DNA from 3 places in the Vibrio chagasii genome. Region 1 is predicted to be linked to each of the others. Evidence: predicted binding sites of a transcription regulator. Region 1 holds the regulator's gene; each other region holds the start of a gene.
The links. The regulator CRP, encoded in region 1, controls carbon source genes, mostly activating them, when cyclic AMP is high. The targets are predictions, from matches to a motif close to TGTGANNNNNNTCACA.

Region 1 (4,235 bases):
GCGCAACACCGGCACAGGTTGAATCTGCAGTGGCAGCGGCTCGCGAAGCGTTCCTAGTTTGGAAAAAACTGAGCTTTGCTGAGCGTGAAGCGATCGTGTTGAAGTTCGCAGAAAAAGTAAAAGAGAACAGCGAAGAGATCGCGCAAATTATCGCAAAAGAGACGGGTAAACCTATTTGGGAAACTCGCACTGAAGCGGGCGCAATGGCGGGCAAGATCGCTATCTCTATTCGTGCTTATCACGAGCGTACCGGTGAAGCATCACGTGAAGCGGCTGGTAACCAAATTGTACTTCGTCACCGTCCATTGGGCGTGATGGCGGTATTTGGCCCTTACAACTTCCCAGGTCACCTACCAAATGGTCATATTGTTCCTGCATTGCTATCGGGAAATACAGTGGTATTCAAACCTTCAGAGCAGACGCCTTGGACAGGTGAGTTCGCAATGAAGCTATGGCAAGAAGCGGGTCTTCCTGCTGGCGTAATCAACCTAGTGCAAGGTGCTAAAGAGACCGGCATCGCACTGGCTGATGCTAAAGGTCTTGATGGCGTACTATTTACAGGTAGTGCTAATACGGGTCATATCCTGCACCGTCAATTCGCGGGTCAACCGGGCAAGATGCTGGCACTAGAGATGGGTGGTAATAACCCTATGGTGATCAGTGACCAATACGGTGACGCAGACGCAACGGTATACACCATTATCCAATCAGCGTTCATCAGTGCTGGTCAACGTTGTACATGTGCTCGTCGCCTGTATGTTCCTGTTGGCGAGAAGGGCGATCTGCTACTCGACAAACTGGTCGCAGCGACGCAAAAGATTCGTGTTGATCAGCCATTTGCTGAACCTGCACCTTTCATGGGGCCTCAAATCTCTGAAGCTGCCGCTAAGTTTATTCTAGACGCACAAGCTAACCTGCAGTCTCTGGGGGGTGTCAGCCTAGTAGAGGCAAAAGCAGGCGAAGCGGCGTTTGTTTCTCCGGGCATTATCGATGCAACCAACATTGCTGACCTGCCAGATGAAGAGTACTTCGGCCCATTGCTACAAGTGGTTCGTTATCAGTCGCTAGAGCAAGCGGTTGAATTAGCTAACGACACACGCTTTGGTTTGTCAGCAGGTTTAGTATCGACAGACGATTCTGAGTGGGAATACTTCGTTGACCATATCCGTGCGGGTATTGTTAACCGCAACCGCCAACTCACAGGCGCAAGTGGTGATGCACCATTTGGTGGTCCGGGTGCTTCTGGCAACTTACGCCCAAGTGCTTACTATGCGGCAGATTACTGTGCTTACCCAATGGCTTCAATGGAAGGTGGTGAAACTCAACTGCCAGCTACGTTTAGCCCAGGTATCGAGCTGTAGTTTAGATTGATATTGAGCGAAAGCTCATTCATTAGTTATGAAATAAGGAAGCAGCGTATCGCTTCCTTATTTTAACCACGCTCAGCGTCAAGATTGGGCGGTAGATAATAATAGAACAAGTATGTCACAGGCTGATGGCTGCTGACTTTGTGTCTCAGTCTCTCCCTTTCTAATCCAAATCACTAGCTTGCTAGAACCTCTGACAAGGAGTCACCATGACGCCCGATCTACTCTTTAAATCACTATGGGACGATTACATTCACAGACTTTGCCCGTCGGCAGAGAAAGTACATCACTTGCTAAAAGAAGATGAAGCGCTGATCAATGATCACATTGCATTGCGTACTTTTAATGTTGCCCCTCTAGGTATTGAAACATTAGCCAAACCTTTCCTTGAGCTAGGTTACAAAGCATGTGGCGATTACTTGTTTGAAAGCAAGAAGCTAGTGGCTAAACACTACGAACACCCAGACCCAAAACAACCGAAAGTGTTCATTAGTGAGTTGAAGGTAGAAGAGTGTTCTGGTGAATTACAGCAGATCGTTGCCAAATTGGTTGAGCAGGTTGATGCAAGTAAGTTAGAGGGACACGAATTCCTATTTGGTGGCCGCCTTTGGGATTTGAGCTTCGCTGATTTCCAACTGTTAGCGAAGGAGAGCGAATACGCCTCTTGGTTAGCCGCTCACGGTTACGGTGCTAACCACTTCACGGTTAGTGTCAATCAACTGAACAAGTTCGATGAAGTACAAGCAGTGAATGACTACCTGAGTGATGCTAGCTTTACGATTAACGCATCTGGTGGTGAGGTAAAAGGCTCTCCAGAGGTGTTATTAGAGCAATCATCAACAATGGCAGACAAAGTGCCAGTGGCATTTGTTGAAGGCAATGAGATGATTCCTGGTGGCTTCTATGAGTTCGCTAAGCGCTATCCAATGGCCAATGGTGAGCTTTATACCGGTTTTGTTGCTGCATCGGCGGACAAGATCTTCGAAAGCACCAACGGTTAAAGAAAGATACGATTACGGTTTTTGCCCTAGAAACTCGGGTACGCTTCGCTTCGAGAATGTTTACAAGGCGAGAGCCTCATGTGTTCCATTCGTATCTCGTATCTCGTATCTCGTATCTTCTCTCAATAAAGAAAAAGCCACCAAATTCGCATTTGGTGGCTTTCATATTTTTGACTCAGTTAATCGAAATTAACGAGTGCCGTATACCACGATAGTCTTACCGTGTGCAGAAATTAGGTTCTGCTCTTCTAGCATCTTCAAGATACGACCTACTGTCTCACGAGAACAACCAACGATTTGGCCAATCTCTTGACGAGTGATCTTGATTTGCATGCCGTCAGGGTGAGTCATTGCATCTGGCTGTTTCGCTAGGTTTAGTAGCGTTTGAGCGATACGACCTGTTACGTCAAGGAACGCTAAGTCACCAACCTTTTGGCTAGTTACTTGTAGGCGGCTTGCCATTTGCGCTGAAAGACGCATTAGGATGTCTGGGTTCACTTGGATAAGTTGACGGAACTTCTTGAAAGAAATTTCAGCTACTTCACAAGGAGATTTAGCACGAACCCAAGCTGTACGCTCTTGGTCTTCTTCGAACAAGCCTAGCTCACCGATGAAGTCGCCTTGGTTTAGGTAAGAAAGAATCATTTCCTTACCTTCTTCGTCTTTAATAAGAACTGCCACAGAACCTTTAACGATGTAGTACAAGGTCTCTGCCTTTTCACCAGCATGGATCAAAGTACTTTTTGAAGGGTACTTATGAATATGACAGTGTGAAAGGAACCACTCTAATGTTGGATCGGTTTGAGGTTTACCTAGAACCATAATATCTCACTTCCTCTGCAGGGTATGCTTGCCGCTTTCCGTATTTTAGCTAAGCCTGAATTGACTTCTTAGGATAAGAGCACTCGATGAGCGCTGCAAGCTATCTTGTGTTTCGTTTAAGAATAGTATCCTTTTTCAGGTACTATTTCTTGATTTTAATCGTGACCAAGCTACGATTTTTTACGCAAAATTGTGCACATGATCACGGTATGAAAAGTAATCAGCCAGAATGTCGTTTTGTTAACCTATTTTCCCAGTTTCGATGAGTTGTTGTAGGATTGGCCTCACAATGAGCTCCATAGCAAAGCTCATCTTACCACCTGGCACCACTAGTGTGTTATGACGAGACATGAATGAGCCATCAATCATGGCCAAAAGATACGGGAAATCGACGTTTTTGATGCCGCGCAAACGTATAACAACGAAGCTTTCATCTAAACTTGGAATCCCTTTGGCGTTAAGTGGGTTTGATGTATCTACGGTTGGGACACGCTGAAAGTTGATATGAGTACGCGAAAATTGCGGGGTAATATAGTTAAGGTAATCATCCATTGAACGAACAATGGAGTCCATTACTGCTTCGCGTGAGTGGCCACGATCGCGTGTGTCACGAACGAACTTTTGAATCCACTCTAGGTTTACGATAGGAACCATGCCAATCAGCAGGTCGACGTGTTGAGAGACATTAATGTCGCCATCAACCACACCGCCGTGTAGACCTTCGTAAAACATCACGTCTGAATTTTCAGGGATATCTTGCCATGGCGTGAAGGTGCCAGGCATTTGATTATAAGGCACAGCTTCATCGAACGTATGTAGGTAACTACGTACTTTACCAGTACCTTCATTACCGTACTTACGGAAAAACTCTTCTAATGCTGCGAAGTCGTTGGCTTGTGGGCCGAAGTAGCTGATGTGCTTACCTTGCTCACGTGCCTTGCGGATCTCGACGTCCATTTCTGGTCGAGTGAAGCGGTGAAAACTATCCCCTTCAACCCAAGCAGCCTTCACGTCCATCATATTGAACATTTTTCGGAAGGCTTCT
Region 2 (4,235 bases), 190 kb from region 1:
CGAACTGAGATTTGTTCTCAGTACCGTCAAGGTCGATCATGATTTGGTCAACGTCAGCTTGAGCTTTAGCGTCTTTACCAACTAGAGCTTCAGCGATTGGGCCGTTTACAGCTTCAATTGCTTTAAGAACACCTTTACCTAGGAAACGTGATTTGTCGCCGTCACGTAGCTCAAGAGCTTCGCGAGAACCAGTAGATGCGCCAGATGGAGCAGCAGCCATACCTACGAAACCGCCTTCTAGGTGTACTTCAGCTTCTACAGTTGGGTTACCACGTGAATCGATGATTTCACGACCTAGAACTTTAACGATCTTAGACATTGAATGTTTCCTTCTCGTTGAATATATAAATGTCAAATTTAAAGGTAGCAGCACAACTTACGCTGCTACCTGTATTCCTTTTACTTCTCTAACTCGCCGCGCTGGAACTCACCAGCCGCTTTAACGAAACCTGCAAACAATGGGTGACCATCGCGAGGTGTTGAAGTGAACTCTGGGTGGAATTGAGCTGCAACGAACCATGGGTGGTTCGGGTTCTCAATAACTTCAACCAGCTTCTTGTCCGCAGATAGACCCGATACTTTTAGGCCCGCTTTTTCAATTTGTGGACGAAGATTGTTGTTCACTTCGTAACGGTGACGGTGACGTTCATGGATCGTCGCGCTACCGTATAGTTCGTAAGCTTTCGTACCTTTCGCTAGGTGACAAAGCTGTGAACCTAGACGCATTGTGCCGCCTAGATCAGATGTCTCTGTACGCTCTTCAACTTTACCTTCGCCGTCTACCCACTCAGTGATTAGGCCAACAACAGGGTATTTAGTTTCAGAACAGAACTCAGAAGAGTGTGCGCCTTCCATTTTCGCAACATTACGAGCGTACTCGATAAGTGCTACTTGCATGCCTAGACAGATACCTAGGTATGGTACTTTGTTTTCACGTGCGTATTGAGCAGCAAGAATCTTACCTTCAACACCACGGTCACCGAAGCCACCTGGTACTAGAATTGCGTCTAGGCCTTCTAGAATTTCTACGCCACGAGACTCAACGTCTTGTGAGTCTACGTATTTAATATTAACGCTTAGGCGGTTTTTCAAGCCTGCGTGTTTTAGCGCTTCATTTACTGATTTGTATGCGTCTGGTAGTTCAATGTACTTACCAACCATACCAATCGTCACTTCACCCGTTGGGTTAGCTTCTTCGTAAATTACTTGTTCCCATTCAGACAGATCTGCTTCTGGAGCTGTAATGCCGAAACGCTTACATACAAGATCATCAGTGCCTTGAGCTTTAATAAGCTGAGGGATCTTGTAGATAGAGTCAACATCGCGCATTGAAATAACTGCATTTTCTTGCACATTACAGAACAGAGCAATTTTCTTACGCTCATTCGAAGGAATGTTGCGGTCAGAACGACAAACTAGGATGTCAGGCTGAATACCAATAGACAGTAGCTCTTTTACAGAGTGCTGAGTCGGCTTAGTTTTCACTTCGCCCGCAGCTGCTAGGTAAGGTACTAGCGTTAGGTGCATGAACATTGCGCGTTCACGGCCTAGTTCTACTGCTAGCTGACGAATCGCTTCCATGAATGGTAGAGATTCGATATCACCAACCGTACCACCAACTTCAACGATCGCGATATCGTGGCCTTCAGCGCCAGAAATAACACGCTCTTTGATAGAGTTAGTGATGTGTGGGATAACCTGAATAGTTGCACCTAGGTAATCACCGCGACGCTCTTTTGCTAGTACGTCTGAGTAAACACGACCTGCAGTGAAGTTGTTACGCTTAGTCATCTTGGTGCGAATGAATCGCTCGTAGTGACCAAGGTCAAGGTCTGTTTCAGCGCCATCTTCCGTAACGAACACTTCACCGTGCTGAGTCGGGCTCATAGTGCCTGGATCAACGTTGATGTAAGGGTCAAGCTTCATCATAGTCACTTTAAGACCACGAGCTTCTAAAATAGCCGCAAGAGATGCTGCAGCAATACCTTTACCTAGAGAGGATACAACCCCGCCAGTAACAAAAATGTAATTTGTCGTCATGTTTAACCTGAAATTGGTTGAATGAGGGAAATGGACTACTTCTGGACGGGATGAAAATATACCAGAAGCCCCTTATCGCCACAACGTGAAATCTATCACACTGCTATTTTTTATTTTTTGCTTCAAATCAATTCATGATAAAAGCTTTGGTTATCTTTTCTCCGCTACTTTTACCTCATCCCACATGGAATCAAGCTGTTGTAGTGAAAAATCGGTCAGACTTTTATCTTGTTGACGCACTTTTTCTTCCACCCCTTTAAAGCGACGTGAAAACTTCAAGTTGGCCTTATTGAGCGCCGATTCAGGGTTTTTGCCTAAATGTCGCACCAAATTCACCGTTGCAAACAGCAAATCACCCAACTCTTCTTCAACCAAATCTTCGTTTGGTGTCACTTGAAGCGCCTCTTCCAGCACCTCATCCACTTCCTCTATTACCTTGTTGGCAACTGGGCCAATTGAGTCCCAATCGAAGCCATATTTCGCTACCTGCTTTTGAATCTTTGTAGCACGAGAAAGCGCAGGTAGAGAGTTTGGTATTGAGTCTAGAATACTTTCTTGAGTTTTGCCTGCTTGTGCCTTTTCTTTGGCTTTTTCCGCTTCCCAATTCGCATTGATTTCTTCGTCACTAGCAAACTCGGCATCCGAGAACACATGAGGGTGACGGCGTGTTAACTTCTCATTGATGCCATCAACCACATCAGAAAACTCAAACAGCCCCTGCTCTTTCGCCAACTGACTGTAAAAAATCACCTGAAACAGTAGATCGCCAAGCTCTTCTTGCAGATTCGACCAGTCTTTGTTGTGGATCGCATCCACCACTTCATAAGTCTCTTCGATAGTATGAGGGACAATTGTTTCAAAATTTTGTTTTAAATCCCAAGGACAGCCACCTTCTGGATCGCGCAGCTTAGTCATGATCTGTTCAAGTTGTTCAATCGGGTGATTCATCGTTTTCTTCCTATTACTGTCTTTGATTTTTAAATTTATAACGTCTTATAAAACTAAAAAGGTGAGCAGCCAAAACCACTCACCTTTCTTGATACTGTCTAATTCTCTAAATAATTGAAACTGTGGCTAGGCGACAAGCAAGCGAGACTCCTGAGCATAGCTTGCCTATGTGATTGAGCGAGTGCGCGCAGTCAACAACGCCATCAGCTTCAAGTATGACGAGAATTTTAGCCCAAGCGCTTGACGCTCATGACATCTTTGATCTGCTCGACTCGGCTTGTCACTCGACTCAGAATCTCAATATTGGTCACTTCTAAATCGAAGTCCATTACCGATAGCTGACGCTTGTAGTCGATGCGACTCTTCATTGTCGTCACGCTGATCTTCTCGTTAGAGAACAGTGAGGTGATGTCTTTTAACAAGCCATTGCGCTCTAGTGCTTCTACACGCAGCGTTAGGATGTAAGAACCGACAAAGCCATTACCCCAAACTGTATCAATGATACGTTCTGGTGCGTGCAGGCTTAGTTCACTCAACTGCTCACAGTCGGCACGGTGAACCGAGATACCGCGACCTTGAGTGATGTAACCTTTAATCACATCGCCTGGAATCGGCTGACAACAGCGTGCTAGGTGCGTCATTAGGTTATCTACACCTTCAACAACAACTGCATCTTTCTTAGGACGACTCTGTTGTGCCGGCTTGTTTTCCGACTCAAGCAGTTTCTCTAGCGCTTTCTTGTCTTCTTCTTCCGCCGTTGGCTTATTCACTAGCGCATTGATGTGATTAACCACTTGGTTAATACGCAAGTCGCCACTACCAATACCTGCATAGAGTTCGTCTGGCGTATTCACGTTAAAGCGTCTTAGTGCGTATTGATCAGCATCTTTTAGGGTTGCGCCCACTTTCGCTAGCTCAACTTCCAGGATGTCACGACCCGCTTCTAGGTTTTTCTCACGGCTTTGTGCGCGGAACCAAGCGTTGATTTTCGCTCGAGCACGACCAGAGTGAACAAAACCCGTAGTTGGGTTTAGCCAGTCACGAGATGGGTTCGGCTCTTTCTGCGTGATGATCTCAACTTGGTCGCCCATCGATAGTTTATGAGTGAACGGTACGATACGCCCCGCTACCTTGGCACCGATACAGCGGTGTCCGACCATCGAGTGGATGTGGTAAGCAAAATCCAACGGGGTTGCGCCCATTGGTAAGTCGACCACGTCACCACGTGGAGTAAATGCGTATACACG
Region 3 (4,235 bases), 1.1 Mb from region 1:
AGTCGATTCGTGATGCACTTTCTCAACTGAATGAACAGCTTGATGATGCCTTGTACGAACAAGAGCTATCGCCAAGCATTATCTATCAGTACTTGAATAATAAACTGTCGGGCGCGCGTATTAGTCAGCGTTTCTTAGCGGGGCAAGTGAACTTTTGTACCCTGATGCCGATGCGTTCTATCCCGTTCAAAACTGTTTGTCTATTAGGCATGAATGACGGTGTTTACCCTCGCTCAATGCCGCCAGAAGGTTTCGATTTGATGAATGGGCGCACTCGACCTGGTGACCGTTCTCGTCGTGATGATGACCGTTACCTATTCTTAGAGGCGATGTTGTCGGCGCAAGAGTGTTTATACATCAGTTATGTCGGCCGCTCGATTCAAGATAATACTGAGCGAGTACCGTCGGTATTGGTTTCAGAGTTGATTGAGTACTGCCAGCAAAACTACTGCCTAAGTGCAGATCAAGCGCTACCAAGTGATGGTTCTGGTATCAAGCTGACTCAAGCGATCAGCTTTGAGCACACCATGACGCCGTTCAGCCCGGCAGCCTTTACACAAGGTGATGCAAGTCATGTATTGAGCTACGCCAAAGAATGGCTTCCTGCAGCTAACCGTTCCGGTGAGCGCAGTGGTGAATTCAATCGTGCCTTGGATGACTATTTGCTTGGTGCGACTTATCCGTTAGAACTCGATTTGGTTGAGCTACAGCGTTTCTGGCGCTTGCCAGTGCAATACTTCTTTAATCGCCGCTTAAAGGTAGTGTTTGAGCCGCCGCTTCCGGTAATGGAAGACGATGAGCCATTCGTGCTTAATGGCTTAGAGAGCTTCCAGCTTAAAGATGCTTTGCTCCAAGTACTACTCGATCACCCAGCAGGGGCAGATGAAGCGGTTCGCTTGTTTGTTTCTGAACAAAAGGCACAAGGTCGCTTACCGGTTGGTGCTTTTGGTGATATCGAGTTTGAAACCAACCGTGTTCAAGCGGAAGATTTAGCCAAAGAGATTCGATTTGTAAGTGGGCAGCCACAACAAGATCTCGAGGTAAATATTGAATTTGACGTGCTAGGCGAGGGCAAGCCGGTTCGTTTGATGGGGTGGCTGACTCAAAATTATCAATCGGGCTTAGTACGCTTCCGTAGCGGTAAAATTCGTTCGCAAGACTACTTGGCTGCGTGGATCGATCACTTGTGTTGCGCAGTGATGGGGCACGGCAAAACGACTCATATTATTGGCTACGACAGAAAAGAAGGTGTGGTGCACCAAACGCTACAACCTATCGGCGATACGCAGCAGGCGAAGAGTTTATTGGCTGAGTTAGTACGACTGTTTTATCAAGGTATGACAGCACCACTGCCGTATTTCCCGAAAACCGCCTTGGCCGGCGTTGAAGCGGGCTTTAGCCGTGGTAAATGGGTCGATGATGAAGAGAAGTCGCTCAAGAAAATGGCCGATACTTTTAATGATAGCTTCGCTTTCACGGGCGAGGGTCGAGATAGCTACATCTCGCGTATTTGGCCTAAGTGGGACGAGGAGCTGGCGGCTGAGTCGCGTATGTATTCAACGCTTGTGTTACAGGCGGCAAGGTTGGCTGCTGCCGATCTGGAAGATCAGGAGTAAGTGGCTGTGATCGACAAGATCAGTAGCGTGTGCGCTGAATTAATGAAAAACGAAAGAGAGTCGCTGGTAAGCATTTGGGGTGCTTACTTTCCAGGTAAAGGGAATCAAGGTGAACAGAAGCAAGGTACAGGAAATAAAGTGGCCGCCAGTAAATCATTATTAGTGTAGGGCGTTCGCTGTACGGCCACAGGTCAGAGGGACCATTATTCTGTGGTTCAAAGTAACGCCATAAAGTACAAAACTCGTACGCGCTCCTGAACTCGTGGGCGCATAGTAGCGAGGCGATCCGAATTGATCCGTGAGAGAGATCGCACTAACTATTAACAAATCAGCGTAGGACGTAAATTGAATGACGTTTTCCACGCTAGGTCACATTTGTAACAACACATTTATCAGAAGGCAGTAAGGCATGACGACCACAAGCAGTGTTCAGGTAATTGCTCCACAGACACTCAATACCATGACGTTTCCACTTCATGGCGCGCGTTTAATTGAAGCATCGGCGGGTACCGGTAAAACATTTACCATCGCTGGCTTGTACTTACGCTTACTGCTCGGACACGGCACGGCAGCACCACAAGGCGAGCTCGCGGAAGCTACCCGACATCACGAGCCACTGACCGTAGATCAAATCCTAGTCGTGACTTTTACCGAAGCAGCAACCGCAGAGCTGCGTGACCGTATCCGTGCTCGAATCCATGATGCTCGGATTGCGTTTGCTCGCGGGCAAAGTGACGACCCAGTGATTGCTCCTTTGCTGCAAGAGATCGAAGACCACGCTGGCGCTGCAAAAACACTGCTCAATGCGGAAAGGCAAATGGACGAAGCTGCGGTATACACCATTCACGGCTTCTGTCAGCGAATGTTGACTCAAAATGCCTTCGAGTCAGGAAGCCGCTTTGATAATGAATTTGTGACCGATGAAAGTCACCTAAAAGCGCAAGTGGTAGCTGACTACTGGCGTAAGCAGTTTTACCCGCTGCCGATTCAACTGGCTGGTGAGGTTCGTAATATCTGGGGTTCACCGGCTGCATTATTAGCAGACGTCAATCGTTATCTGACGGGCTCTCCATTGAAGCTAACCGTCGACGCGATGTCGGGGGATTTGCAAACTCTGCACAACCAAAACCTAGATAAAGTGAAGCAACTTAAAGCGCTGTGGTGTGAATCCGAAGCGGACTTTTTGGCTTTGATCTCAGGTTCTGATGTGAACAAGCGCAGTTACACCAAGAAGTCTCTGCCGACATGGTTAGAGGCGGTGACGGCATGGGCGCAAAGTGATACCCATGATTATCAATATCCAGACAAGTTAGAGAAGTTCTCTCAAGCCACTCTAATCGAGAAAACACCGAAAGGCACTGCGCCTCAGCATGCTGTTTTTGAAGCGATTGAAGATTTCTTAAATAACCCTGCCGACTTGAAAGCTCCGTTATTAGCGCATGCGATTACTCACTGTCGAACTATGTTAGCCAAGGCAAAACAGCAGAAGCAGTGGTTATCATTTGATGACTTGTTGACTCAGTTATCCGCGTCGATTGATGTCGATGAACAATCTTTGCTGGTGGAAAGAATTCGCACACTCTACCCGGTTGCGATGATCGATGAATTCCAAGATACCGATCCACTGCAATACAGTATTTTTAGCCGAATCTATCTCGATAATCCGCAGTGCGGCTTGTTTATGATCGGTGACCCGAAGCAGGCTATTTACGGCTTCCGTGGCGCAGATATCTTTACCTATATCAAAGCGAGAAACCAAGTTAGTGCTCACTACACCTTAGGCACTAACTGGCGTTCAAGTGCGGATATGGTTAGTGCAGTAAACCAAGTGTTTATGAACTCGGATAGCCCGTTTATTTACGACCAAGACATACCATTTTTGCCTGTTGCTGCCAGTCCATCAGCCGACAAACGCCAATGGGTGATGAACGGAGAAACTCAGCACGCACTCACCTTTTGGCTACAAGAGGCTGAAGATAAGCCGTTACCTAAGGGCGAATATCACAAGGCAATGGCTGAGGCGACGGCGAGTCAAATTCAAACCATTCTGACCGCTTCTCAAAACCAGCAAGCCTATTTCGATAACGGCAAAAAACAACATGCCGTGAATGCGGGCGATATTGCTGTCTTGGTTAGAACTGGTAGTGAAGGTCGTCTGATCAAGAACGCGCTGTCTGAACAAGGCATTGCAAGTGTGTATCTTTCGAACCGAGACAGTGTATTCACCAGCTTGATTACCCAAGATATTCAACGCTTGCTACAAGCTGTGCTGACCCCTGAAAACGACCGTGCATTGCGCGCGAGCTTGGCCTCTGAGTTGTTCGCTCTGGATGCGGCTTCATTGGATGAACTCAACAATGATGAAGTGGTGTGGGAAAACGTTGTTAACGAATTTCGTGAGTATCGTAAGTTGTGGCTTCAGCGTGGCGTGTTACCAATGCTTCGCAGCGTGATCAGCAAGCGACATTTGGCGGAACGCTTGCTGGAAGAAGACAATGGTGAGCGCTCACTCACTGATTTGATGCACATAGGTGAATTGCTGCAACAGGCAAGACAAGAGCTCGACAGCGACTATGGTTTGTTGCGTTGGTTGGCAGAAGCGATTTCCGATGCACAAAA

Region 2: OCV52_RS13240 (CTP synthase) is a predicted target of CRP. The motif match lies at 2,125-2,140, and genes of this name have one in related genera.
Region 3: recB (exodeoxyribonuclease V subunit beta) is a predicted target of CRP. The motif match lies at 1,914-1,929, and genes of this name have one in related genera.

What each region holds. Positions count from the first base shown of each region.
Region 1 is NZ_AP025465.1:3,090,655-3,094,889, reverse strand. Features, by position in the region: gene astD (succinylglutamate-semialdehyde dehydrogenase) at 1-1,361, shown strand, start outside; gene OCV52_RS14335 (DUF1338 domain-containing protein) at 1,577-2,368, shown strand; gene crp (cAMP-activated global transcriptional regulator CRP) at 2,558-3,190, opposite strand; gene OCV52_RS14325 (phosphoribulokinase) at 3,431-4,235, opposite strand, start outside.
Region 2 is NZ_AP025465.1:2,900,555-2,904,789, forward strand. Features, by position in the region: gene eno (phosphopyruvate hydratase) at 1-319, opposite strand, end outside; gene OCV52_RS13240 (CTP synthase) at 400-2,040, opposite strand; gene mazG (nucleoside triphosphate pyrophosphohydrolase) at 2,191-2,988, opposite strand; gene relA (GTP diphosphokinase) at 3,216-4,235, opposite strand, start outside.
Region 3 is NZ_AP025465.1:766,771-771,005, forward strand. Features, by position in the region: gene recC (exodeoxyribonuclease V subunit gamma) at 1-1,616, shown strand, start outside; gene OCV52_RS03415 (hypothetical protein) at 1,623-1,784, shown strand; gene recB (exodeoxyribonuclease V subunit beta) at 2,026-4,235, shown strand, end outside.